3 regions of the Shewanella sp. SM23 genome follow, and region 1 is predicted to be linked to each of the others. Evidence: predicted binding sites of a transcription regulator. Region 1 holds the regulator's gene; each other region holds the start of a gene.

Region 1 (5,374 bases):
AATCAGGCAGACGCAGGGCGTTGGCGGCGCGCTCAAGGACGTACTCTAAGTTATGGGCATCTTGGGCTTGAATAATGGCTTCTAGTTCGCCTTGCTCTTTCGCAAGGGCGTCGAAATCGGCGTCCGGCTCGGCGTAGGCCGCGTAAACGGCATCGAGGCGAGTTAGGGCATTTTTTGCCTCTGCAACCGCTTCTTCAATCGCTTCACGCACGGTTTGATTCGGATCGAGTTTAGGTTCCTGCGGCAGGTAACCGATTTTCAATCCCGGCATTGGGCGCGCTTCACCTTCAATTTCGGTGTCAATACCCGCCATAATGCGCAGTAGCGTCGACTTACCTGAACCGTTGAGGCCGAGTACGCCAATTTTGGCGCCGGGGAAAAAGCTTAAAGAAATATCTTTAAGGATCTGCTTCTTAGGCGGAACAATTTTACCCACCCGCAGCATGCTGTAAACAAACTGAGCCATTTTTCTCTATCTTAAGTGACTAATGATGCGGCTAATTCTACTCGATTGCGCGCCGAACTCAACTCGACAATGAGCCAAGTTCAAGCACTATCTGCAGGAATTTCATGTTTCAAATACTGGGATTGTGACCGCGTTCCGAGTAGAATACCGCGCAACCCTACCTATAAGAATTGGCAGCTGGAGTAAGCAATGCTGAAAAAAGATATGAATATCGCAGATTATGATCCGGAACTGTTTAACGCAATTCAGAATGAAACTCTGCGTCAAGAAGAGCATATTGAGCTGATTGCTTCTGAAAACTACACCAGTCCACGCGTGATGGAAGCGCAAGGTTCACAGTTAACCAATAAGTACGCTGAAGGCTATCCAGGCAAGCGTTACTACGGTGGTTGTGAGTATGTGGACGTAGTTGAAACCTTAGCGATTGAACGTGCTAAACAACTGTTTGGCGCAACTTACGCTAACGTACAACCTCATTCAGGTTCACAGGCAAACAGCGCGGTTTACATGGCATTGTTAAAACCTGGCGATACCGTACTGGGCATGAACTTAGCTCATGGTGGTCACTTGACCCACGGTTCTCCCGTTAACTTCTCTGGCAAACTGTACAACATCATTCCTTACGGTATCGACGAGTCTGGCAAAATCGACTACGACGAGATGGAGCGTATTGCCTTAGAACACAAGCCTAAGATGATGATCGGCGGTTTCTCTGCCTATTCAGGTATCGTTGATTGGGCAAAAATGCGTGAAATCGCAGACAAAATCGGTGCTTATTTATTTGTCGATATGGCACACGTTGCCGGTCTTATTGCTGCGGGCGTTTATCCAAACCCAGTACCACACGCGCATGTTGTGACATCTACGACCCACAAAACCTTAGCGGGTCCTCGTGGTGGCGTGATCCTATCTGCTGCTGACGATGAAGACTTGTACAAAAAGTTGAATTCTGCGGTATTCCCAGGCGGTCAAGGTGGCCCATTGATGCACGTTATCGCCGGTAAAGCGGTGGCGTTCAAAGAAGCCCTAGAGCCAGAATTTAAAGTGTACCAACAGCAAGTGGTTAACAACGCTAAAGCTATGGTTGAAGTGTTCCTTGAGCGCGGTTACAAAATCGTCTCTGGCGGAACCAGCAACCACTTAATGCTAGTTGACCTGATTGGTCGTGACTTAACGGGTAAAGAAGCCGATGCCGCCTTAGGTAGCGCTAACATTACCGTGAACAAAAACTCAGTGCCAAACGACCCACGTTCACCCTTTGTGACCTCAGGTGTGCGTATCGGTACGCCAGCCATTACGCGCCGCGGCTTTAAAGAAGCGGAATCGAAAGAGCTGACTGGCTGGATTTGTGACATCCTTGATGATGCAAGTAATCCTGTAGTGATTGAGCGTGTTAAGGGCCAAGTACTGGCACTGTGTGCACGTTTCCCTGTTTACGGTTAATCTGTAAATAGTCTCCTTTTTGTGGTGCTGAGCCTAACAAGCATCAGGTGGTTAACCTCAGCCCATAAATAGGATAAAATCCCATGGCCGCATTAAGCGGCCATTTTTATTGGTAAAATCTTAGGCTTAAATCCATAGCGTTTGACTGAGATTTAACAGGTAAACCTATTAACGCTTTACGACCATTCACTGGCAGGAGGCTCAATGCATTGTCCATTTTGTAGCGCGACAGATACTAAAGTCATCGATTCCCGATTAGTGGCAGAAGGCCACCAAGTGCGCCGTCGCCGAGAATGCACCGAATGTCATGAAAGATTTACCACCTTCGAAGGCGCCGAATTAGTCATGCCTAGGGTGATTAAGCGCGATGGTTCACGCCAACCCTTCGATGAAGAAAAACTCCAAGGTGGCATGTTGCGCGCCGTTGAAAAACGTCCCGTATCTATGGATGAAATCGAGCAAGCACTCAGCAAAATCAAGTCTACTCTGCGCGCCACTGGCGAGCGGGAAGTGCCGTCAGAAATGGTGGGTAACTTAATGATGGAGCAATTGATGAGCCTCGATAAAGTCGCCTACATACGTTTCGCTTCTGTGTACCGTGCCTTCGAAGACGTGTCTGAATTTGGCGAAGCCATCGCCAAACTGCAAAAGTAGTTATTCAGCTTTTGTCGCCTAAAAAGGCAGGCGTGCAGTTGCTAACAGCATGAAAAGAAAGATTTTATAAGACTGGTGAAAGCCGAAACCTTTAACAACAGGGTTGAACATGAGCTTGAACATAAGTTGGTCCGTACTCGATACCCAAATGATGAGCCGCGCGATTCAATTGGCGCGCAAAGGCTTTTACACCACGAGACCCAATCCCAGTGTGGGCTGCGTTATCGTTAACGATAACCAAATCATCGGTGAAGGTTATCATCAAAAAGCGGGTGAGCCCCACGCCGAAGTGCACGCACTACGTATGGCTGGTGAACATGCCCGTGGCGCAACCGCCTATGTCACCCTAGAGCCCTGCAGTCATTATGGCCGCACGCCGCCCTGCGCCTTGGCGCTGATCAATATTGGCGTTAAGCGTGTGGTGGTGGCGGTTGAAGATCCTAATCCGCAAGTGGCTGGGCGCGGTATTAAAATGCTGCGCGACGCCGGTATTGAAGTGGATGTGGGATTACACCGTGATGAAGCCTATGCCTTGAATTTAGGCTTTATGAAGCGTATGGAATCAGGTTTACCTAGAGTCACTGTAAAATTAGCCGCGAGTCTCGATGGTAAAACTGCGCTGTCTAACGGTGTGTCTAAATGGATAACCGGTCCAGAATCTCGCCGCGACGTGCAGCGATTACGTTTACGTTCCTGCGCTTTGGTCACTGGGATTGAAACCATATTGGCGGACGATCCCTCACTCAATGTGCGTTATCAGGAACTTGGCAGCTTAAAAGACAGTGTAACCGAGGCGCAATTACTACAGCCATTAAGAGTCATACTCGACAGTCGCGCCCGTTTGCCGTTATCGGCCGCCTGCTTGACTATCGTATCGCCCATACTCTTGGTCTCGACCGTGGCTTATCCCGCAGACTTTCAAGCACAATTGCCCTCCCATGTGAGTTGCCTCGTGTTACCTGCAATTGCAGGTCGCGTCTCATTGCCTGAACTATTAAGCTATTTAGGCCAAAGTTGTAATCACGTGCTGGTGGAAGCGGGTGCAACCTTAGCGGGCGCATTTTTAGCGCAGGGTCTGGCCGATGAGTTAGTGCTGTACCAAGCGATGAAAATCCTCGGCGGGCAAGGGCGTAATCTGCTGCAGCTACCCGATTATCAAACCATGGCGCAAATTCCTGCATTAATGTTGGTCGATGAGCGCAAATTAGGGCCAGATACCCGTTTAATCTTGAGCGTTAAGCCTGATACCTCTTTATCTAAATCGAATTGGAGCAAGATAACCGTTTAACCTTGAGCGTTATGCTTGATACTTCTTCATTTAATTAGGGCAAGATAACCGTTAAACCTTGAGTCTTATGCCTTATTACTTCTTTATCGAATAAGTGAGTTAACCATGTTTACTGGGATTATTGAAGCTGTTGGCACCCTGCGAAAGCTTGAACGCAAGGGCGATGATATTCGTTTGACCGTGGCGAGCGGCAAACTGGATTTAAACGATGTGCGTTTAGGCGACAGCATTGCCACTAACGGTGTGTGCTTAACGGTTGTGCAGCAATTAGCCGACGGTTATGTGGCTGATATCTCTGCCGAAACAGTGAGTCTAACCGGCTTTGCTCACTACAAAGTGGGTACTAAGGTGAATCTTGAAAAAGCCGTCACCCCAACCACACGTTTAGGCGGCCACATGGTCAGTGGCCATGTAGACGGTATTGCAACGGTTGAGCAACGCTTAGTGCGTGGTCAAGCTATCGAGTTTTGGCTAGCCGCACCCGCAGAGCTTGGGCGTTACATTGCCCATAAAGGTTCCATCACCATTGATGGCGTGAGTTTGACGGTTAACGAAGTGGACGGCAGTCGATTCCGCTTGACCATAGTGCCGCATACCGCGGGGGAAACCACGTTAATCGACCTGCAAGCGGGCGATAAGGTGAATATCGAAGTGGATTTAATCGCCCGTTATCTTGAACGCTTGATGAATTATGATGGCAAAGACAGCAAGAGCGGCGGTGTCACCATGGAAATGTTAGCCCGTGCCGGCTTTGTGCGTTAGTGCACAGGAGCAGATTATTTAACTTAAGCTTATCGGCAGCTTAGGTTATTTAGGTATAGAATTTCATAATAACAGCAAAATCAGAAGGTCCTACAATGGCGCTGCACAGTATAGAAGAGATCATCGAAGATATTCGTCAAGGCAAAATGGTTATTTTGATGGATGACGAAGACAGAGAAAACGAAGGTGATTTGATCATGGCGGCCGAAATGGTCACGCCAGAAGCGATTAACTTTATGGCGAAATATGGCCGTGGGCTCATTTGCCAGACCATGACTAAAGCCCGTTGCCAGCAGTTAAACCTACCCTTAATGGTGACGAATAATAACGCCCAGTTCTCGACTAACTTTACGGTTTCTATTGAAGCAGCCGAAGGTGTGACTACCGGTATTTCGGCCCACGATCGCGCTGTAACGGTGAAAGCGGCTGTGGCTAAAGAGGCTAAAGCGTCTGATTTAGTGCAACCTGGGCATATCTTCCCGCTAATGGCACAGGATGGCGGCGTATTAACCCGCGCAGGCCACACTGAAGCAGGCTGTGATTTAGCCCGTCTTGCGGGACTTGAGCCATCGGGCGTTATCGTTGAGATTTTGAACGAAGACGGCACTATGGCACGTCGCCCAGATTTGGAGATTTTCTCCGAGTTGCATGGCATCAAAATCGGCACTATCGCGGCTTTAATCGAGTATCGCAATACCAAAGAAACCACGGTTGTGCGCGAAGCTAAATGCAAATTACCAACCCGTTTCGGTGAGTTCGAT
Region 2 (5,374 bases), on a different contig from region 1:
CGTCTCAGAGAAAGACCAAGTCTCAATCCAGGTTTCTAATTCAGGCAGTGACACCAGCGGCAAAAAGGCCACATTGGGCGAGCGGCCTTGAATCGAGTCGAGTAGGGTTTGGTATTTCAGGTTCGAAATAAAGATGTGTTTTTCATGATCAGGCAATGCACCGTAGTCAATCTTATCGCGACTGACGTCTACTTCTTCCGGGCGCCAAAAGAAAGATAACTGCTTTTCTATCAGTTTTTCGAACACTTCATATTTTTGTTGATCGTAACGAGCCACGTTGACCGATTGACCAAAAAACATAGGTTCACGGGTGGCATCGTTGGGTGTTTGACAGAAGGTAGAGTAGGCCATGGTGCTATTTTTCCAATGGATAGGGATCCACTAAATAGGGATCCCTATAAAACCGTTAACGTTAAAGTTAAAGACTAGATTTTACATGCGCCGCCGGCGCAACCGTCATCTTCTTTCTCTAAATTGGTGATGTCATCGTGTGAATCCGACGCACCATCGCGAGTGTTATGGTAGTAAAGCGTTTTAACACCTAACTTGTAAGCATTGAGTAAATCTTTCAGCAGGGTTTGCATGGGGACTTTACGGCCTTCAAAACGTGAAGGATCGTAGTTAGTGTTAGCTGAAATCGCTTGGTCAACGAATTTCTGCATAATACCCACTAGCTGTAAGTAACCGTCGTTGCTTGGCATTTTCCACAGCAATTCATAGCTATCTTTCAGTGTATCGAAATCTGGTACCACTTGTTTTAGCTGACCGTCTTTGCTCGATTTCACGCTGATAAGGCCACGTGGTGGCTCAATACCATTGGTCGCATTGGAGATTTGCGACGAGGTTTCTGATGGCATTAATGCCGACAGCGTTGAGTTACGCAGGCCATATTGCTTGATATCGCTACGCAGTGATTCCCAGTCTAAGTGCAATGGTTCGGCACAAATTTTATCCAAGTCACGTTTGTAGGTATCGATTGGCAAAATACCTTGAGAGTAAGTGGTCTCGTGGAATAACGGACACGCACCTTGCTCTTTGGCCAAGTTCATTGAGGCTTTCAGTAAATAGTACTGAATCGCTTCGAAGGTTCTGTGGGTTAAAGCGTTCGCGCTACCATCAGAATACTTCATGCCGTTTTTCGCTAGATAGTTAGCGAAGTTGATCACGCCTATGCCTAAGGTACGGCGATTCATCGAGGCGATTTGCGCGGCCTTGATAGGATAATCTTGATAATCCAATAGATTATCCAGTGCGCGTACGGCGAGGTCGGCTAATGGCTCAATATCTGATAACTCTTTGATAGAACCTAAGTTAAGTGCTGACAGTGTACAAAGCGCGATTTCACCTTCTGGATCATCGATGTTATTCAATGGTTTAGTCGGCAGGGCGATTTCAAGACACAGGTTAGACTGTCTGATCGGCGCGACTTTTGAATCGAATGGGCTGTGAGTGTTGCAGTGATCCACGTTCTGAATGTAGATACGGCCCGTTGAAGCGCGCTCTTGCATCATCAGTGAAAACAGCTCAACTGCTTTTATCGTTTTCTTACGAATGCTGCTGTCTTGCTCATATTGCAGATATAAACGCTCAAACTCGTTTTGATCTTCAAAGAAAGCATCGTACAAGCCAGGTACGTCAGATGGGCTAAATAAACTAATGTTTTCGCCTTTGATCAGACGTTGATACATGACTTTGTTCAGCTGCACACCGTAGTCTAGATGACGGATACGGTTGTCTTCGACGCCGCGGTTATTTTTCAATACCAGTAGAGATTCGACTTCTAAGTGCCAAATAGGGTAGAACAGGGTCGCAGCACCGCCACGCACGCCGCCTTGAGAACACGACTTCACTGCGGTTTGGAAATACTTATAGAAAGGTAAACAACCTGTGTGGAAGGCTTCACCACCACGGATTGGGCTCCCTAAGGCGCGAATACGACCGGCGTTAATACCGATACCCGCACGTTGGCTGACGTATTTCACGATAGACGAAGCGGTCGCGTTGATAGAATCTAAGCTGTCACCACATTCGATCAGTACGCAAGAGCTAAACTGACGCGTTGGGGTGCGCACACCGGCCATAATTGGCGTTGGCAGCGACAGTTTAAAAGTTGATACCGCGTCATAGAAATCTTTAACGTATTTCAGGCGCGTCTCTTTTGGATAACGGGCAAACAAGCAAGCCGCGACCAAAATGTAAAGGAACTGCGCGCTCTCATAGATTTCGTGGGTCACACGGTTTTGAACTAAATATTTGCCTTCAAGCTGTTTTACCGCAGCGTAGGAAAAATCCATATCGCGCCAATGGTCGATATAGGTATCCATCACATCCAGCTCTTCGCGGGTGTAATCTCTTAAAATGTGTTGATCGTATTTACCCAGCTCAACCAATTTAGTCACGTGAGCATACAATGCGGGCGGCTCGAACTGACCGAAGGCCTTCTTACGTAAATGAAACACCGCTAAACGGGCAGCAAGGAACTGATAGTCCGGTGATTCTGGAGAAATTAAATCCGCCGCAGCCTTGATAATGGTTTCATGGATAGCTTCGGTTGGGATGCCATCAAAAAACTGTAGGTGTGAGCGAAGTTCAACTTCCGAAACAGAAACGTTTTTTAATCCCTTGGCTGCCCAAGTAATTACGCGGTGTATTTTTTCGAGATCGATATTCTCACGATCGCCACAGCGTTTTGTGACTGTCATAGTGCTATTCATTTGGAGATAGGCCTTGGTTCTTATATGTATTTAGGTGAGCAAAATCACCGTACGTATCCTTGTAAAACAATCAATAATCGTCCCTTAAATACAGCTGACTGGTTAAAAACGAGTCAATTAAGCGGCGAGCTTCTAGTGTGTCTGATTGTTACCTATACACAAGATATGGTGTTTTAAATTATATGGGATACAAGATAGTGAGGTTTGCCCCTATTTGCAAGTCTGAATTCAGGGGACATCTTGTGGATAACGTGAGGATAAACTTTTGCGTTAGTAACGACTAACCTTGAAGCTCAATTTCAGGTTAGCGTGTCAGACTCATGGGGAATTTTTAGGCGATCTTTTTCTTTAGATCGCGATCGCTCACGAGTGCCGATCTTTTATGCGCCTGACTTTTTCCGTGGGTCATAAATAGTATGCTGACACACTGATGTCCGTCAGTGAAGTTACGTATTGGATGCCTTATTCGTGAGCATTGTAGGCGCTGTTTTTGGTTGATATTGTTAAGCCAATGCTTCGATTAGTGCTTGATGTAGCTCAGTTGGGTTCGCAAAATGCGCGTGCGCTGGCCATTGCAACGGCTTGTCGTTCACGCCCAGATAACCCCATAGGGCCACGCCGCCTAACATGCCAGCAGCCTTGGCCGCGAGCAAATCTCGCTCGGCATCTCCAAGATACAAAATCTGCTCTGGAGCACAGTTCAGTTGTTGTGCGCCTAACAGCATAGGTGCAGTGTGGGGTTTTGGGTGTTTTGTAGAATCGCCACTGATGATAACGGGCATACGCAAGTGTAAATTCAGTTTTCGCAATAAGGGACGGGTAAACCGGGCTGGCTTGTTGGTGATCACCCCAAACGGCAGCTGAGTTAACTCGAGCCAGTCGAGTAATGCCGCTATGCCTGTAAATAGCGCACAGTGATCGCCATTAATGCGCTGATAGTGGGCGAGCAGTCCTTGCTGTACTTGAGATCGAAGATCTTCTGCCGCATCAGGGATCGCGGCATCGACTAAGGCAAAACTGCCGTGGGATGCGGCGTAGCGCATGGCCGCTAACGGCTGCGCGGCGATGCCGACGTCTTGAAGACTTAAATTGAGGGCCTGCACCAGATCCGGCGCGGTATCGGCTAAGGTGCCGTCGAGATCGAACAGTACGCCTTTGATCTGTGCCAGACTCATATTAATCAACCTTACGCGTCGCAATCATGTAATTCACATCAACCTTAGGCGTGTACTTAAAAATGCCCGTCAATGGGTTGTAGCTTACCCCTAAGGCATCGGTACAGATAAGATCGGTATTATCTACTAGTTCAATCAGCTCTGAAGGCTTAATGAATTTTTTATGCTCGTGGGTGCCAACCGGCAGCATTTTTAGCAAATATTCCGCGCCTAAAATGGTGTGCACGTAGGATTTAATGTTGCGGTTGATGGTGGAGAAAAACACATGACCACCGGGTTTAACCATGTCACAGCAAGCCTTGATCACAGATTGTGGATCGGGTACATGTTCGAGCATTTCCATGCAGGTCACCACATCGTAATAGGCTTGATGATCTTGGCTGTGGGCCTCGGCGGTATTTTTTACATAATTAATGCTCACGCCCGTTTCGAGAGCATGTAGGCGGGCGACTTCTAAGGGCTCATCACCCATATCTAAGCCATCAACCTCGGCGCCGATGCGGGCCATGCTTTCAGACAATATGCCGCCACCACAGCCGACATCGAGCACTTTCTTGCCGAAAATACCGCCTGCGGTTTGATCGATATAGTTTAAGCGCAGCGGGTTTAATAGATGCAGCGGCTTAAATTCGCCGTTGAGATCCCACCAAGTTTCGGCCATACGTTCAAACTTTGCGATTTCCTGTGGGTCTACATTGGTATTCTGATGCATGCTATTACCTGAAGAAGCTGTATTGTGCGGCTATTATAACGACTATGTTTGATAAACAAAGTGCTCGACTGAGCTAAGCCCTTGTGGTTGAGTGAATTTTCAGCAGTTATCTGCTTTTATGTTAATTGTTGTGCTCCGTATCGACCTTTTACTTTATCCCTTTGGCGATTTTTCCTCATCGTAAGCCGTGAATTTCAACGCTTGTTTATCGCACAAACGACCAAATTGACAGTGTTTTCATCTATTAAGCCACCAGACTCTCAATTCGATAATGATAGGTCTGGCGACATTAAATAACTGTGTTAGAATGCCAAATCACGTTTTTGGGCTAGGCAATGATACGGATTATACGTTGTCGGCTATTTTTCAGGGGAACGAGCAGTTTATGACTGATCTGGCATCATCTATTTCGCCAATTAATATCGAAGACGAACTAAAGAATTCGTACCTTGATTACGCCATGAGCGTTATCGTGGGACGTGCATTACCAGACGTGCGCGACGGCTTAAAGCCGGTTCATCGCCGCGTTCTGTTTGCCATGAGTGAATTGAAGAACGATTGGAACAAGCCTTACAAAAAATCTGCCCGTGTGGTTGGTGACGTCATCGGTAAATATCACCCCCATGGTGATTCTGCTGTTTATGACACTATCGTCCGTATGGCCCAGCCATTTTCACTGCGTTACACCTTAGTAGACGGCCAAGGTAACTTCGGTTCGGTCGACGGTGACTCAGCGGCGGCAATGCGTTATACCGAAATCCGTATGGATAAGT
Region 3 (5,374 bases), on a different contig from region 1:
ATCTCAATCGTCCCTTTGCAGCCGTCGCGACTGACTTATACTCTGGTCAGGAAATTTGGTTTACTGAAGGGGATTTACGGCAAGCGGTACGGGCCTCTTGCTCCATGCCGGGGATTTTAGCCCCTGTCAGACAAGGAGAACGCTGGTTAGTCGATGGTGCTGTAGTGAATCCTGTTCCTGTTTCGGTCAGCCGCGCCATGGGCGTTGATGTGGTGATTGCAGTGGATTTATATGGCTATCATTCTGGGCGTATCCAAGTGTTACCCGTGAATATGACCAGCCAAAGGACTGTCCAAGCTGAAATGGATATGCCAGCGCGACAAGAAACGGGCTTTATGGATTTATTCGCCCGTGGCCGAGATTATGTCAGCAACCTAACCGATAAGTTTTCACTCGGCACTAAATCGAATCCGGGGATGATTGCTGTGATGTCGCAATCTATGGGTATTTTAGAGCAAAGGCATAAACGGGCGCGGTTGATGGGCGATCCACCAGATATTTGTATTGTGCCAGAGGTGGGAAATATCGGCACTATGGAGTTTCACCGTGCTGATGAGGCGATTGCCGCCGGCGAAGCTGCGGTGGAGAAAGTCGCCCACTTGATTGAAGCTGCGCTCTGGAAAGGCTGATGATGCAAAATGTAGAGTCAAAAGCTTTCATATAGATAGCGTTTGATTGCAAAATAAACAAAAGTCGGTATCACTTTTGCGATACCGACTATTTGTTATCTCATATTGAGATGTTTATACCGCTTTGTTGGTGACTTAGGCTAGTTTTACCAACATTTTACCGCGATTCTTACCTTCAAATAGACCGATAAAAGCATCAGGTGCTTGTTCAAGCCCTTGATAAATTGTTTGTTCTGCTTTGACTTTGCCTTCCGCTAACCATTGAGCCATTTTGGCGGTGAACTCAGGATAATGCGCCCAATGTTCGGATACGATAAAACCTTCTAACTTGAGTTTTTGCATTACAATTAGGGCTAAGTTGTCAGGGCCAGGCGTTGGAGTTGTGTTGTTATATTGCGAAATCATACCGCAAACAGCGATACGTCCATGATCTTTCATATTGCTCAGCGCTGCGGCTAAATGCTCGCCACCGACGTTCTCAAAATACACGTCAATTCCTTCTGGGGCGGCTTTTGTCAACGCTTGGGTGAGATTGCCACAAGTCTTGTAATTGATGACCGCATCAACACCATAACTTTTTAATAATTCAGCTTTTTCATCTGAACCGACAGAGGCTATAACACGGGCACCTATTAGTTTACCAATTTGGCAAGCCACACTACCTACTGCGCCAGAGGCGGCGGAAACAAACAATGTCTCACCCGCTTTTAAATCTGTAATGCGAGTCAGTCCTGTCCAAGCTGTCATGCCTGGCATTCCGAGTACGCCGAGGAAATGTGAATTATCAAGCGTAGTTAGTGGTAAAGCTGTCAGTCCTGCGGTATCTGTGACTGCGTGTTCACGCCAACCTAGCATGCTGCTGACTTTAGTACCAACCGGGAACTTGGTGTTTTTTGACGCGATAACTTCACCAATCGCACCGCCTTCTAAGACTTGATTTAAGGCGAAGGGCGGAACATAACTCTTGCGATCAACCATGCGCCCGCGCATGTAAGGGTCAACCGACATCCATAGATTTTTAATCAGCACTTGTCCATCAGCGAGCGGTGCTAACGCTTTATTTACTAAAGTAAAATTCTGTGCTGTAGGCATGCCTTCTGGGCGACTAGCTAGATGGATTTCACGGGTTTCAGTCATACTCTTCATAAAAACTCACCTTTTGTTTGTGCGCAAACGAATGATGTTAACTCTACGTGGCTTTAAGATTGAATGCAAATAGTTTGCGCGCAAACTAGATGAGGTGGGACAGATCGGATAAGATAGCGTTATGTTTAAATGACAGGCGCTTAAACGTGCAGAATTGCTTACCTCAACCTGAGCTAGACGCTACAAAACAGACTCATAGCCAAGCTTCTAGCGATCCACTCTGTTTATCCGATAATGTTTGTTTCGCGTTATATTCTGCGAGCAATGCATTAGTGCGTGCTTATCGGCCTCTACTCGAGGCATATGAGTTAACTTTCCCTCAATATTTAGTGATGCAAACCCTGTGGCGTCAAAACGGCTGCAGCCAAACCCAGCTATCAATGGCGACTAAACTCGATATGGGAACCCTAACGCCAATCGTCAAGCGGTTAGAGTTGAAGGGGTTGATTACGCGATTAGCCTGCGTTGAAGATGAGCGGAAAAAGCTGATCACTCTGACAAGTCAAGGAGAGGGTATCAGGCACGAAGCTCTTGCCTTGAAGCAAACCTTGCTTGATAAAGTGCAGATGGACGCTGAGGCACTCGATTTACTAAGGCGGCAATGTCTTGCCCTTATTGAAGATTTACAGTCCTAGAGATAAATCTACTGGTGCTGTTCGCTACCCGAAAATTCAGGATCTGCACAGATTAATACTTGATTGGCTTAGTTTTTGCTTTAAAACCGTTATTGAGTCTTAGACGCCGAATTTTTGACGATGAATTCTATTTTAAATGCCTTTAATCTTAATCGCAGCAGTGCCAGTATCGCCGATGCCTATGGTGCCAATAGCCAAAAGACGAGCACGGCTAAAACCGATACTACGACAGAAACAAATAAAACGCAGACGGATGCTACCAAACCCGATAACGGTAAAACCGATGAGATAGCGCTGTCGCCAAGGGCGCAACGCGCACAGAAAATTCAATCGATGGCGAAGGATTTTTTTGCCGATGGTCAATTTGGCGTCGCCGATATTCCCGCATTGGTGTCGCGCTTACAAAAAGATGGCATTTTATCGGATGTGCAACTCGAGCGTTTATCGAAAAACGGTATTACAGTGCCGAGCACAACAACGCCGACTAAACAATCGTTGCAAGATTTTTTAGATGATGAAATCAAGTCATTAGCTAAAAAATCACCTAATAATCCTCTTATCAATACCTTAGTTGATGCTAAAAACGTCTTAACCAATATGGATGATGCTCAGTCGCCGGTGCTAGCCCAGAAGGCCACGAAAGTCCTTAGCCAATTGACGGATTATTTGAATTCTGAACCTCCGCTTACGGATGCTCAAAAGCAGCAGTGGCAGGGGCTAAAATCTATGATGCAACTTGCTTCATCTATGGGGGCACATCAATCTGCATCGGGCCAACTCAGTAGTTATCTTGCGCTTGCTAAACGTTAATTCACATCCATAGTGCGTGATAAACACAAATTGTCACGCATTCAACTAGCTGGGTTTAATCAGCAGGTCAAGGCGCAATTTTCAGATAATTGGGCCTAGCTGCAGTTCTTGTTTGTTCTTTTATTTCATCCTAAAAACTATGATCTGGATCATGGACTCCTTACCGTCATTGTAGCCTAATGCTCTACATATTGTGTTTTATGCTTTTAAAATCACTAGATGTAGTGTTAATTTTTAGGCGAGATGGAGAGGAACTGAACAATGCCAGTCGTAATTAAGCGTGATGGTTGCCGCACACCTTTTGATGAAACAAGGATAAGGGATGCAGTGAATGCCGCTGCAAACTCAGTTGGAATAGAGGATGGCGACTATGCAGCGACAGTGGCAGCGTGTATCAGTCAGAGCGTCGCGCCATTAGCTGAAGTCGATATCCACCATCTACAAGATGCGGTTGAGAATTTACTGATGGAAGGGCCGTACAAGTCCCTGGCGCGGGTGTATATCGAATACCGTCACGACAGAGATGTGTGCCGTGAAGCGACCAGTAAACTCAACCTCGAAATCCGTGGTTTAGTTGAGCAAAGCAATGCGGCTTTACTCAATGAAAATGCTAATAAAGATTCAAAAGTCATTCCTACTCAGCGGGATTTACTCGCGGGCATAGTCGCCAAACATTACGCCAAGAGTCATATTTTGCCAAAGGATGTGGTCGCTGCCCATGAAGCGGGCGAGATCCATTACCACGACCTAGATTACTCTCCGTTTTTCCCGATGTTTAACTGCATGTTGATTGATTTAGCTGGCATGTTGACCCACGGCTTTAAAATGGGTAATGCCGAAATTGAAACCCCTAAGTCTATTTCAACAGCGACAGCGGTGACCGCGCAGATTATTGCCCAAGTGGCGAGTCATATCTATGGCGGAACTACTATCAACCGTATCGATGAAGTGTTAGCGCCATTTGTCGCTAAGAGCTACGACAAGCACTACCAAATTGCCCTGAATTGGAAGATCACCGACGCCAAAGCCTTTGCCACGGCGCAAACTGAAAAAGAATGTCACGATGCATTCCAGTCTTTGGAATATGAGGTCAATACCTTACACACTGCCAATGGCCAAACACCGTTCGTGACCTTTGGGTTTGGTTTAGGTACGTCGTGGGAATCACGCTTAATTCAGCAATCTATGCTCAAAGTGCGGATGGCGGGATTGGGTAAAAATCGCAAGACTGCAGTATTCCCTAAGCTAGTGTTTGCGATTCGCGATGGTATTAATCATAAAGCGGGCGATTGCAATTACGATGTAAAACAGATGGCGCTCAAATGCGCAACAATGCGCATGTATCCCGACATCCTCAACTACGAGCAAGTCGAGAAAGTTACCGGTTCATTTAAAACCCCAATGGGCTGCCGTAGCTTTTTAGGCACCTATGAAGAAAATGGCGAGCTTGTGCATGAAGGGCGCAATAATTTGGGAGTGGTCAGTTTAAACCTGCCGCGGATTGCCTTAGAAGCCAATGGCGATGAGACTGAGTTTTATCGCATTTTAGATGACAGATTAGTATTAGCCCGTAAAGCGCTGGATACCCGTATTGAGCGACTGAATGGTGTTAAAGCCCGCGTGGCACCTATCCTTTATATGGAAGGCGCCTGTGGTGTACGCTTGCGCGCTGATGATGATGTGGCGCAAATCTTTAAAAATGGCCGCGCTTCGATTTCACTCGGTTACATTGGCCTGCATGAAACCATGAATGCACTCTATGGCACCCAAACCCATGTATTTGACGATGCACAATTAAGGGACAAAGCCGTCGCTATTGTAGCTTATCTTAAAGCGGCTACCGATGCGTGGAAGGCCGAAACAGGTTATGGCTTTAGTCTGTATAGCACGCCAAGTGAGAGTCTCTGCAGCCGTTTTTGTAAACTGGATGCGAAGCAATTTGGGCTAGTCACAGGGGTGACAGATAAGGGCTATTACACCAATAGTTTTCACCTCGATGTGGAAAAAAGTGTTAACCCTTACGATAAAATTGATTTTGAACAGCCATATCCCGCTATCGCGAACGGTGGCTTTATTTGTTATGGCGAATATCCCAATATGCAGCATAACCTCGAAGCGCTGGAAAACGTCTGGGATTATAGCTACAGCCGCGTG

The links. Region 1 encodes NrdR, which represses ribonucleotide reductase genes. Its sites were predicted from a motif close to AAACACNANATNTNGTGTTT; they were not measured.
Region 2: a site for NrdR is predicted at 2,869-2,888, ahead of nrdA (class 1a ribonucleoside-diphosphate reductase subunit alpha). Genes of this name have one in related genera too.
Region 3: a site for NrdR is predicted at 3,431-3,450, ahead of nrdD (anaerobic ribonucleoside-triphosphate reductase). Genes of this name have one in related genera too.

Annotation. Positions count from the first base shown of each region.
Region 1 is NZ_JAKKRM010000005.1:247,626-252,999, forward strand. Features, by position in the region: gene ettA (energy-dependent translational throttle protein EttA) at 1-466, opposite strand, end outside; gene glyA (serine hydroxymethyltransferase) at 656-1,909, shown strand; gene nrdR (transcriptional regulator NrdR) at 2,114-2,563, shown strand; gene ribD (bifunctional diaminohydroxyphosphoribosylaminopyrimidine deaminase/5-amino-6-(5-phosphoribosylamino)uracil reductase RibD) at 2,673-3,851, shown strand; gene L5L98_RS09185 (riboflavin synthase) at 3,957-4,613, shown strand; gene ribBA (bifunctional 3,4-dihydroxy-2-butanone-4-phosphate synthase/GTP cyclohydrolase II) at 4,709-5,374, shown strand, end outside.
Region 2 is NZ_JAKKRM010000002.1:310,379-315,752, forward strand. Features, by position in the region: gene nrdB (class Ia ribonucleoside-diphosphate reductase subunit beta) at 1-351, opposite strand, end outside; gene nrdA (class 1a ribonucleoside-diphosphate reductase subunit alpha) at 426-2,714, opposite strand; gene L5L98_RS04470 (HAD family hydrolase) at 3,218-3,889, opposite strand; gene ubiG (bifunctional 2-polyprenyl-6-hydroxyphenol methylase/3-demethylubiquinol 3-O-methyltransferase UbiG) at 3,891-4,601, opposite strand; gene gyrA (DNA gyrase subunit A) at 4,987-5,374, shown strand, end outside.
Region 3 is NZ_JAKKRM010000001.1:318,807-324,180, forward strand. Features, by position in the region: gene rssA (patatin-like phospholipase RssA) at 1-629, shown strand, start outside; gene L5L98_RS01325 (NADP-dependent oxidoreductase) at 765-1,775, opposite strand; gene L5L98_RS01330 (MarR family winged helix-turn-helix transcriptional regulator) at 1,922-2,410, shown strand; gene L5L98_RS01335 (hypothetical protein) at 2,531-3,220, shown strand; gene nrdD (anaerobic ribonucleoside-triphosphate reductase) at 3,482-5,374, shown strand, end outside.